2 regions of the Pseudomonas sp. FW305-3-2-15-C-LB1 genome follow, and region 2 is predicted to be linked to the other one. Evidence: predicted binding sites of a transcription regulator. Region 2 holds the regulator's gene; the other holds the start of a gene.
What was found. Region 2 encodes FliA, which starts transcription of late flagellar genes. Its sites were predicted from a motif close to CTAAAGTTTNNNNNNNNNNNGCCGNTAA; they were not measured.

Region 1: AC3WP7_RS05720 (methyl-accepting chemotaxis protein) is a predicted target of FliA. The motif match lies at 2,427-2,454, and genes of this name have one in related genera.

Annotation. Positions count from the first base shown of each region.
Region 1 is NZ_JBYSZX010000002.1:416,895-421,313, reverse strand. It holds gene AC3WP7_RS05725 (alpha/beta family hydrolase) at 25-717, shown strand; gene AC3WP7_RS05720 (methyl-accepting chemotaxis protein) at 832-2,397, opposite strand; gene AC3WP7_RS05715 (CPBP family intramembrane glutamic endopeptidase) at 2,501-3,292, opposite strand; gene AC3WP7_RS05710 (DMT family transporter) at 3,702-4,419, shown strand, end outside.
Region 2 is NZ_JBYSZX010000002.1:266,693-271,111, reverse strand. It holds gene flhF (flagellar biosynthesis GTPase FlhF) at 1-774, shown strand, start outside; gene fleN (flagellar synthesis regulator FleN) at 881-1,714, shown strand; gene fliA (RNA polymerase sigma factor FliA) at 1,711-2,451, shown strand; gene AC3WP7_RS05025 (chemotaxis response regulator CheY) at 2,621-2,995, shown strand; gene AC3WP7_RS05020 (protein phosphatase CheZ) at 3,014-3,802, shown strand; gene AC3WP7_RS05015 (chemotaxis protein CheA) at 3,814-4,419, shown strand, end outside.

The DNA of each region.
Region 1 (4,419 bases), 150 kb from region 2:
GGCAGACTAAAAAGCGAGGCAAGCATGGGCAAAGAGCACAAGGCCAGTATTGACGGGGATCAATGGGCGCAGTGTGTGCGGGAACATGGGTGGTTGTGGGATGTCGCGGCGGGGGCGGCTGAGGCTGCACCCGTGACGCTGATCCTGGCCCACGGCGCCGGTGCACCGATGGACTCATCCTTTATGAGCGATATGGCTGCACGCCTTGCCGGGCATGGCGTCAACGTGTTGCGCTTCGAGTTTCCCTACATGGCCCAGCGCCGGGTTGACGGCGGTAAACGCCCGCCCAACCCGGCCCCGAAGCTACTCGAATGCTGGCGTGAGGTGTATGCCGAGGTGCGACGTCATGTCGCTGGGAAACTGGCCATTGGCGGCAAGTCCATGGGCGGGCGCATGGCCAGTTTGCTGGCTGATGAATTGGGTGCCAATGGGCTGGTGTGCCTGGGCTATCCGTTCTATGCGGTGGGCAAGCCGGAAAAGCCACGCGTCGAACATCTGGTCGGGCTGAAGACGCCAACCTTGATCGTGCAGGGCGAGCGCGATGCACTGGGCAATCGGGCGGCGGTGGAAGGGTATGAGCTGTCGCCGAGCATCGAGGTGATGTGGCTGGTGGCGGGGGATCATGACTTGAAGCCGTTGAAGGCGTCGGGATTCAGTCATGAGCAGCATCTGGAAGCCGCGGCAGTGGGGGTGGCTGGGTTTTTGGCTGGCCTATAGGGCCTCATCGGGGCGGCGCGACGCTTCGACAAGCCCCTCCCACACTTGACCGTGTTCTCACATTCCAATTGTGAACACAGTCAAAGGTGGAGGGGGCTTGCCCCCGATAGCGACCTACCGGTTGAACCGCTCCACCAGCGAGTACTGAGTATTGGCGGTATGCGTCAGCTCTTCACTCAACTGCGCCGAGTTCAGCGCCTGCTCCGAGGTCTGGTCCGCCAACAGCGCAATGGTGCTGATGTTGCGGCTGATCTCTTCGGCCACCGAGCTTTGCTCTTCGGTGGCAGCCGCGATCTGGGTAGTCATATCGGTGATATGCGCCACCGCTTCACTGATGCCCACCAACGCCTGGTCCGCTTCCATCACCCGCGCTACACCTTCTTCGGCCTGGCGATGCCCGGCGTCCATGGTTTGCACGGCGGCAGCGGCGGTCTGCTGCAGCTTGGCGATCAATGCATGGATCTGCCCGGTTGACTCGGCGGTACGCTGGGCCAGTTGGCGGACTTCATCGGCCACCACCGCAAAACCACGGCCCATCTCCCCGGCACGCGCCGCTTCGATGGCGGCGTTGAGCGCCAGCAGGTTGGTCTGGTCGGCAATGCCCTTGATCACGTCGACCACACCGCCGATTTCATCGCTGTCCTTGGCCAACTGGGTCACAGTCACACCGGTCTCACCCACAGCCACGGACAGACGCTGGATCGCCTCGCGGGTTTCCCCGGCGATATCGCGGCCGCGACCGGTCAGGCGGTTGGCCTCTTGGGTCGCATCTGCCGTGCGCTGCACATGGCTGGCGACTTCCTGGGTAGTCGCCGCCATCTGGTTGACCGCCGTGGCCACCTGCTCGGTCTCGACGCGCTGGCGTTCCAGGCCGCTGGAGCTGTTATGGGCCAGGGTGTTGGACTGCGCGGCCTGGTCGTTGAGGTGCTCGGCAGTGTCCTGCAAACGCGTAAGGCAGGTCTTCAGACGCGCCTCCTGGCTGAGGATCGACATTTCCAGGCGCGCCTGGGCGCCACGGCTGTCGGTGTACATCTGCGCGATCAGCGGGTCGGAGGTAGTCTGCTCGGCCAGGCGCAGCAAACGCTTGAGGCCGCGCTGTTGCCAGCTCAGGCCGAGCAGGCCCAGCGGCACCGACAGCCCCGCCGCCAGGGCAAAGCCCCAGTGGGAGTTGAGCGAAGCGCCAATCATGAAACTCAACTGACTCACCAGGATAAACGGCAGCCAGTCCTGCAACACCGGCAACCACTTGTCCCGCTGAGGGATCGCCGACTTGCCCTGGTTGATGCGTTGGTAGAGCGCTTCGGCCCGGCGGATCTGCTCGGCGGTGGGCTTGATGCGCACCGATTCGTAGCCGACCACCTGGTTGCCTTCGAAAACCGGCGTCACATAGGCGTTAACCCAGTAGTGGTCACCGGTCTTGCAGCGATTCTTGACAATGCCCATCCATGGCAAGCCTTGTTTGAGCGTTGACCACATGTGCGCGAACACCGCCGCCGGAACGTCCGGGTGACGCACCAGGTTGTGCGGGGCACGCACCAGTTCGTCGCGAGAGAACCCACTGATTTCGACGAAGGCGTCGTTGCAGTAGGTGATCACGCCTTTGGCATCTGTGGTGGAGATCAACCGTTGCTGAGCGGGGAAGGTACGTTCGCGCTGGGTAACGGGTTGGTTATTACGCATGATTGTTCAATCCGCAAGGCTTTCAGGGGGTATCGGCAAGAACGGCGGTTTATTTAACTTATTTTTGCAACAATCGACGGGGTGCACGTTCCCCAGCAGGAGATCAACCGGCCAGCATCGGGTAGGTAAACAACCCGAAGTGAAGCAGATTCAAGCCAAAGTGCGTGGCCACCGCTGCGCCCAGGCCGCCAAACCGATAGGCCAGGCCGTAACCCACCCCGGCGATGCTCGCCAGCAATACCCAATGCCAGCCTGCGCCGATGTGCACCAGGCCGAACAGCAGCGAGGCCAGAAGCAGCGCCAGGTTCTCGCCGTAAGGGAGGTGTTTGAAACGTCGGCTCAAACCGCCCTGTACGTAACCCCGGAACAGGGCTTCTTCCACCAGCGTCACCAGCAGCAGGTTATTAAGTACCCAGAGCCAGGCCTGTTCCGGCCATTTCGGTGCCCAACTGATCACGCCCAGCAACGCCGCTCCGCCGAGGGCGGCGATGGCGGTGAGGGTCAACGCCAGGGCGGCCACGCAGATCGACAAACGCAACGAACGCCGCGCCACAATCCACGGGCAGGCCAGCAACAGCCAGAAGCCGATCAGCGGTTTGTCCTGGTTCAGGTACATCGAGAAGGGTACTGCATCTTCGGTGAAGCGCTGCGGGGCAATGCCACGCCCGTTATAGAAGCCGGGCAACCAGTGCATCGCCAGGCTCAGGGACAGTACGATAAACAACCCGTGGCCCAGGTAGCGTGCCCACGGCGTGCGTTGCTGGCGTACGGCGTAGCCGGCAATCAGCAGCAGGGCGACGGACACGCCCGCCAGCGCGCCCAATTGCCCGTAGATCAAGGCCAGTAGATAGCCAATGGAAAGAAGCGCCAGGTACAGCCAGGGCAATGCGATCATGGGAAATCCTTGGGAAAAACTGGGCGGCATTATAGCGATCTGTCCTACGGGCCCCACATGAAACTCCTCCATTCAGAGTGATTGCAAAACCTATCACCGGCTGGTTATAGTCCGAGCCTCTTCATCCCTTCACACAAGATCAGCCCATGCCTGCTTCCCAGCGCACAGCGGTAGTCGATTCAGCGGTCAACGCTGCGGTCGTGCCGTGCGGGGACAAGCAGCCTGCGCAGATCAGTCACTACCCTCCACCTGTCAGCAGCACGTCGGTGTACGCAGTCGTATCACCGCCGGGTGTTGGTATTGCGGGCTGATCATCTGATCGCTGTTCCCGTCTGCCCGCCTGAAAAAAACCTAATGCATTTCAGCGTCTGCTGAATCGGCTTTTTTTGCCTGATGACAGGTGGTAACCATGTCTGTTTTTTCGAAACAATCCGTGGCCGCGGCGGCCTCGACGAGCCTGTTTGTCCTGCTGTGGAGCAGTGGGGCGATCTTCTCCAAATGGGGCCTGGCCCACGCGTCACCCTTTGCGTTTCTGCTGATCCGTTTTGCCATTGCCCTCGGGGGCCTGGTGGTGCTGATACCGATCCTCAAGTTGAAACTGCCGCGCCCCGGCAAGCCACTGTTATACGCAGCGGCGACGGGGTTGGTGTTGTTGGGTGCCTACCAGATTTTCTATCTGTTGGCCCTGGACCTCAATGTCACCCCCGGCGTGATGGCAACCATCATGGGCGTACAGCCGATCCTCACCGTGGTGCTGATGGAGCGCCAGCGTTCTTTCAGCCGTGTGCTCGGCCTGGGCCTCGGGTTGGCGGGGCTGATCATGGTGGTGTATCAAGGCATCGGCCTCTCTGGCATGTCCCTGGCGGGCATGCTGTTCGGGTTGCTGGCCCTGGCCAGCATGACCTTTGGCTCGATCATGCAGAAACGCATCACCGACGAGCCCTTGGGCACGCTGCCGGTGCAGTACCTGGCGGGGTTGCTGCTGTGTTCGGTGTTTGTGCCGTTCCAGCCGTTCCATTTTGAACACAGCAGCAGCTTTTACCTGCCGGTGCTGTGGATGGGCTTGGTGGTGTCGTTGCTGGCCACGCTGTTGCTGTACCGCCTGATCGCCCGGAGCAACCTGGTGA
Region 2 (4,419 bases):
CTGCTGGCCCTGACCACCGAGATCGAAGAGCCTCGCCAGGCCTGGCGCATGTTGCTGGCCCATCTGGCGCGGATGATCGCCACCCCGGAAATCGAACCCCTGGAAGAGGGCGGTGTGATCGCCATGGTCGGCCCTGCCGGCATGGGCAAGACCACCACCCTGGCCAAGCTGGCCGCCCGTTACGTGCTCAAGTACGGCGCTCAGAATATCGCGCTGGTGAGCATGGACAGCTACCGTATTGGTGCCCAGGAGCAGCTCAAGACCCTGGGCCGCATTCTCAATGTGCCGGTGACCCATGTCGACCCGGGCCAGTCCCTGGCCAACGCCCTCGACCCGCTGCTGCGCAAGCGCGTGGTGCTGATCGATACCGCCGGCCTGCAAGCCAGCGACCCGGCCTTGCGCATGCAGTTGGAAAGCCTGGCCGGGCGTGGCATCAAGTCGAAAAATTACCTGGTGCTTGCAACCACCAGCCAGAAACAGGTTCTTACCGCTGCGTATCATAGTTACAAGCGCTGCGGCCTGGCCGGTTGCATCCTCACCAAGCTCGACGAAACCGCGAGCCTGGGCGAGGTGCTGAGCCTGGCCATCAGTCATGAATTGCCGGTCGCCTACCTGACCGACGGGCCGCGGATCCCGGATGATCTGCATCTGCCGCGCCGTCATCAGTTGGTCAGCCGTGCAGTCAGCGTGCAAATGCAAGACGAGCCTAGCGAGGAAGCGATGGCCGATATGTTCGCCGACCTCTACCACAACCCGGCGAAGCGGGTAGGTTGAGGACGGTATGAACACCGTGAAAAGTATCTACATCGATGGTCTGCAAGCGATTCACGCGGCCAAGCCATGTAGCCTGCGTCTAAGCAAGACAAGGTAAAGAAATAAAATGGGCAGCATGCATCCCGTACAGGTGATCGCGGTGACCGGCGGCAAAGGTGGCGTCGGAAAAACTAACGTGTCAGTGAATTTGTCCCTGGCCCTGGCAGAGCTTGGCCGTCGCGTCATGCTGCTGGATGCTGACCTGGGGTTGGCGAACGTCGACGTTCTGCTGGGGCTGACGCCCAAGCACACCCTTGCCGATGTGATCGAGGGCCGTTGTGAGCTGCGCGATGTGCTGCTGCAAGGTCCCGGTGGCATCCGCATCGTCCCGGCCGCCTCCGGCACCCAGAGCATGGTGCACCTGAGCCCGGCGCAGCATGCCGGCCTGATCCAGGCCTTCAGTGACATCGGCGACAACCTCGACGTGCTGGTGATCGACACCGCCGCCGGGATCGGCGAATCCGTGGTCAGCTTCGTGCGCGCCGCGCAGGAAGTGTTGCTGGTGGTCTGCGATGAACCCACCTCGATCACCGACGCCTACGCCCTGATCAAACTGCTTAACCGTGATTACGGCATGAACCGCTTCCGCGTCCTGGCCAACATGGCCCAGAGTCCGCAGGAAGGGCGCAACCTGTTCGCCAAGTTGACCAAGGTCACGGATCGTTTCCTCGATGTCGCCTTACAATACGTCGGCGCAGTTCCCTACGACGAGTGTGTGCGCAAGGCTGTGCAAAAGCAGCGTGCAGTCTACGAAGCATTCCCTCGTTCCAAGTGTGCACTGGCGTTCAAGGCTATTGCCCAGAAGGTCGATACCTGGCCGTTGCCCGCCAACCCCCGGGGGCATCTGGAGTTTTTCGTCGAGCGATTGGTGCATCAGACGAGCGCAGGACCCGTGCTATGACAGCGACCGGCTACAACGCTTACAAGAAGTCTGCCCGTGACAGCCAGGGCGAGTTGATCGAGCGCTACGCGCCCCTGGTCAAGCGCATTGCCTATCACCTGCTGGCACGCCTGCCCGCCAGCGTGCAGGTCGAAGACCTGATCCAGGCGGGCATGATCGGCCTGCTCGAAGTGTCGACCAAATACGACGCGAGCAAGGGGGCGAGTTTCGAGACGTATGCGGGCATCCGCATCCGTGGCGCGATGCTCGATGAAGTGCGCAAAGGTGACTGGGCGCCGCGTTCGGTACACCGCAACACACGCATGGTCAGTGACGCAATTCGCGCAATTGAAGCAAAAACCGGTCGCGACGCTAAAGATCACGAAGTTGCGGCCGAACTCCAATTGAGTCTCGACGATTACTACGGGATTTTGAACGATACCTTGGGCAGCCGCCTGTTCAGTTTCGACGACCTGTTGCAGGACGGCGAACATGAAGGGCTGCACGAGGACGGCGCGAGTGCTCATATGGAGCCATCGCGTGACCTGGAAGATGAGCGTTTCCAGGGAGCGTTGGCGGACGCGATTGCCAATTTGCCGGAGCGTGAGCGGCTGGTGTTGGCGCTGTACTACGACGAAGAGCTGAACCTCAAGGAAATCGGTGAGGTCCTGGGTGTCAGCGAATCGCGGGTCAGCCAGTTGCACAGCCAGTGCGCAGCCCGCTTGCGGGGGCGTTTGGGAGAGTGGCGAGCGCGCTGAACAGGCAGTGTGGGGACACTGCAGACGATACCGCGAGGGCAACCGGCCTTCGCGGGTTCGACCCGTGGTGCCCCCGGCAGTCCTTTTTGTGTAATGCCTGTTGATTGAAATGGCGCGTCCAGGTGCTGGGCGCGTTTAAGACTGCTTGGAGGTCGAATTGGACAAGAACATGAAAATCCTCATCGTTGATGACTTCTCAACGATGCGGCGGATCATAAAAAACCTGTTGCGTGACCTTGGGTTCACAAACACGGTCGAGGCGGATGACGGCATTACGGCCATTCCGATCCTCAACAGCGGGAGCATCGACTTTCTGGTAACAGACTGGAACATGCCGGGCATGACCGGTATCGACTTGCTGCGCCACGTGCGCGCTGACGAAAAGCTGCGCAGCCTGCCTGTGCTGATGGTCACCGCCGAAGCCAAGCGTGAGCAGATCATCGAAGCCGCCCAGGCCGGGGTCAACGGTTACGTGGTCAAGCCATTCACGGCATTGGCCTTGAAAGAGAAGATCGAAAAAATCTTCGAACGCATCCACGGCTAATGCCATCGCGGGGGAGCTATGGAGCATAAAGAAACGTCACAGGGAGACTTCGAGTCGACCCTGAAAAAGCATGCTCACCAGTTGGTCGACAGCCTTGAAAGAGGCCAGTTCGGCGACGCGGTGCAGTTAATCCATGAGCTCAACCAGACCCGTGACCGCGGCCTGTACCAGGAAGTGGGCAAGCTCACACGCGAGCTGCACAGTGCGATCGTCAATTTCCAGATTGACCCGCACATGCCCCAGGCCGAAGAAATCTCGCAAATCACCGATGCCACCGAACGCCTGTCCTATGTGGTCAGGCTGACTGAGGCGGCGGCCAACCGCACCATGGACCTGGTGGAAAACGCCACGCCCCTGGTCAACGGCATGGCCACTGAAGCCCAGGCCCTGAGCCACGACTGGGGCCGCTTCATGCGCCGGGAAGTGGGGGCCGAGGAGTTTCGCGAGTTGGCGCGTCGGGTCGACGGTTTCCTGTCACGCAGCGAGCAGGAAAACCGTACGGTTTCCAGCAACCTCAACGACATTCTGCTGGCCCAGGATTACCAGGACCTCACCGGTCAGGTGATCAAGCGTGTGACCCAGTTGGTCACCGAAGTGGAAAGCAACTTGCTCAAATTGGTGCTTATGGCAGGCCAGGTTGACCGTTTCGCTGGCATCGAACATGACCGCGAAGCGATCCTCTCGGAAAAAGATCCACAAAAACATCTCGCCAAGGGTGAAGGTCCGCAGATTCATGCCGATAAACGTGAAGACGTTGTATCGGGTCAAGATGATGTCGATGACCTGTTATCCAGTTTAGGCTTCTAAGGAGCACCCACATGAGCTTCGGCGCCGATGAAGAAATCCTTCAGGATTTCCTTGTAGAGGCCGGCGAAATTTTAGAGCAGTTGTCCGAGCAACTGGTCGAGCTGGAAAGCCGACCGGATGATGCGAACCTGCTCAATGCAATTTTTCGCGGTTTTCACACTGTAAAAGGGGGCGCCGGCTTCCTCCAGCTCCATGAGCTGGTGGAGTGCTGCCACATCGCCGAGAACGTGTTCGACATCCTGCGCAAGGGTGAGCGTCACGTTGATTCGGAGTTGATGGACGTGATTCTCGAAGCACTGGATGCGGTCAACGGCATGTTCAGCGAGGTGCGTGAGCGTGCCCCGATCACGGCGGCGACCCCGGAACTGCTGGCCGCCCTGGCGCGCTATGCGGAGCCTGCCGACACGTCGGCCGCACCGGTGGTTGAAGCCGCGCCGGAGCCTGTGGTTGAGGCCGAACCGGATGTGACCGACAGCGAATTCGAACAGCTGCTCAACTCCCTCAGTGCCGTCAAGGCCGAGGCGCAAGCACCGGCCGCGCCGGTCGCCGCACCGACCAGCGAAGACATCACTGACGCTGAGTTCGAATCGCTGCTCGACCAGTTGCATGGCAAAGGT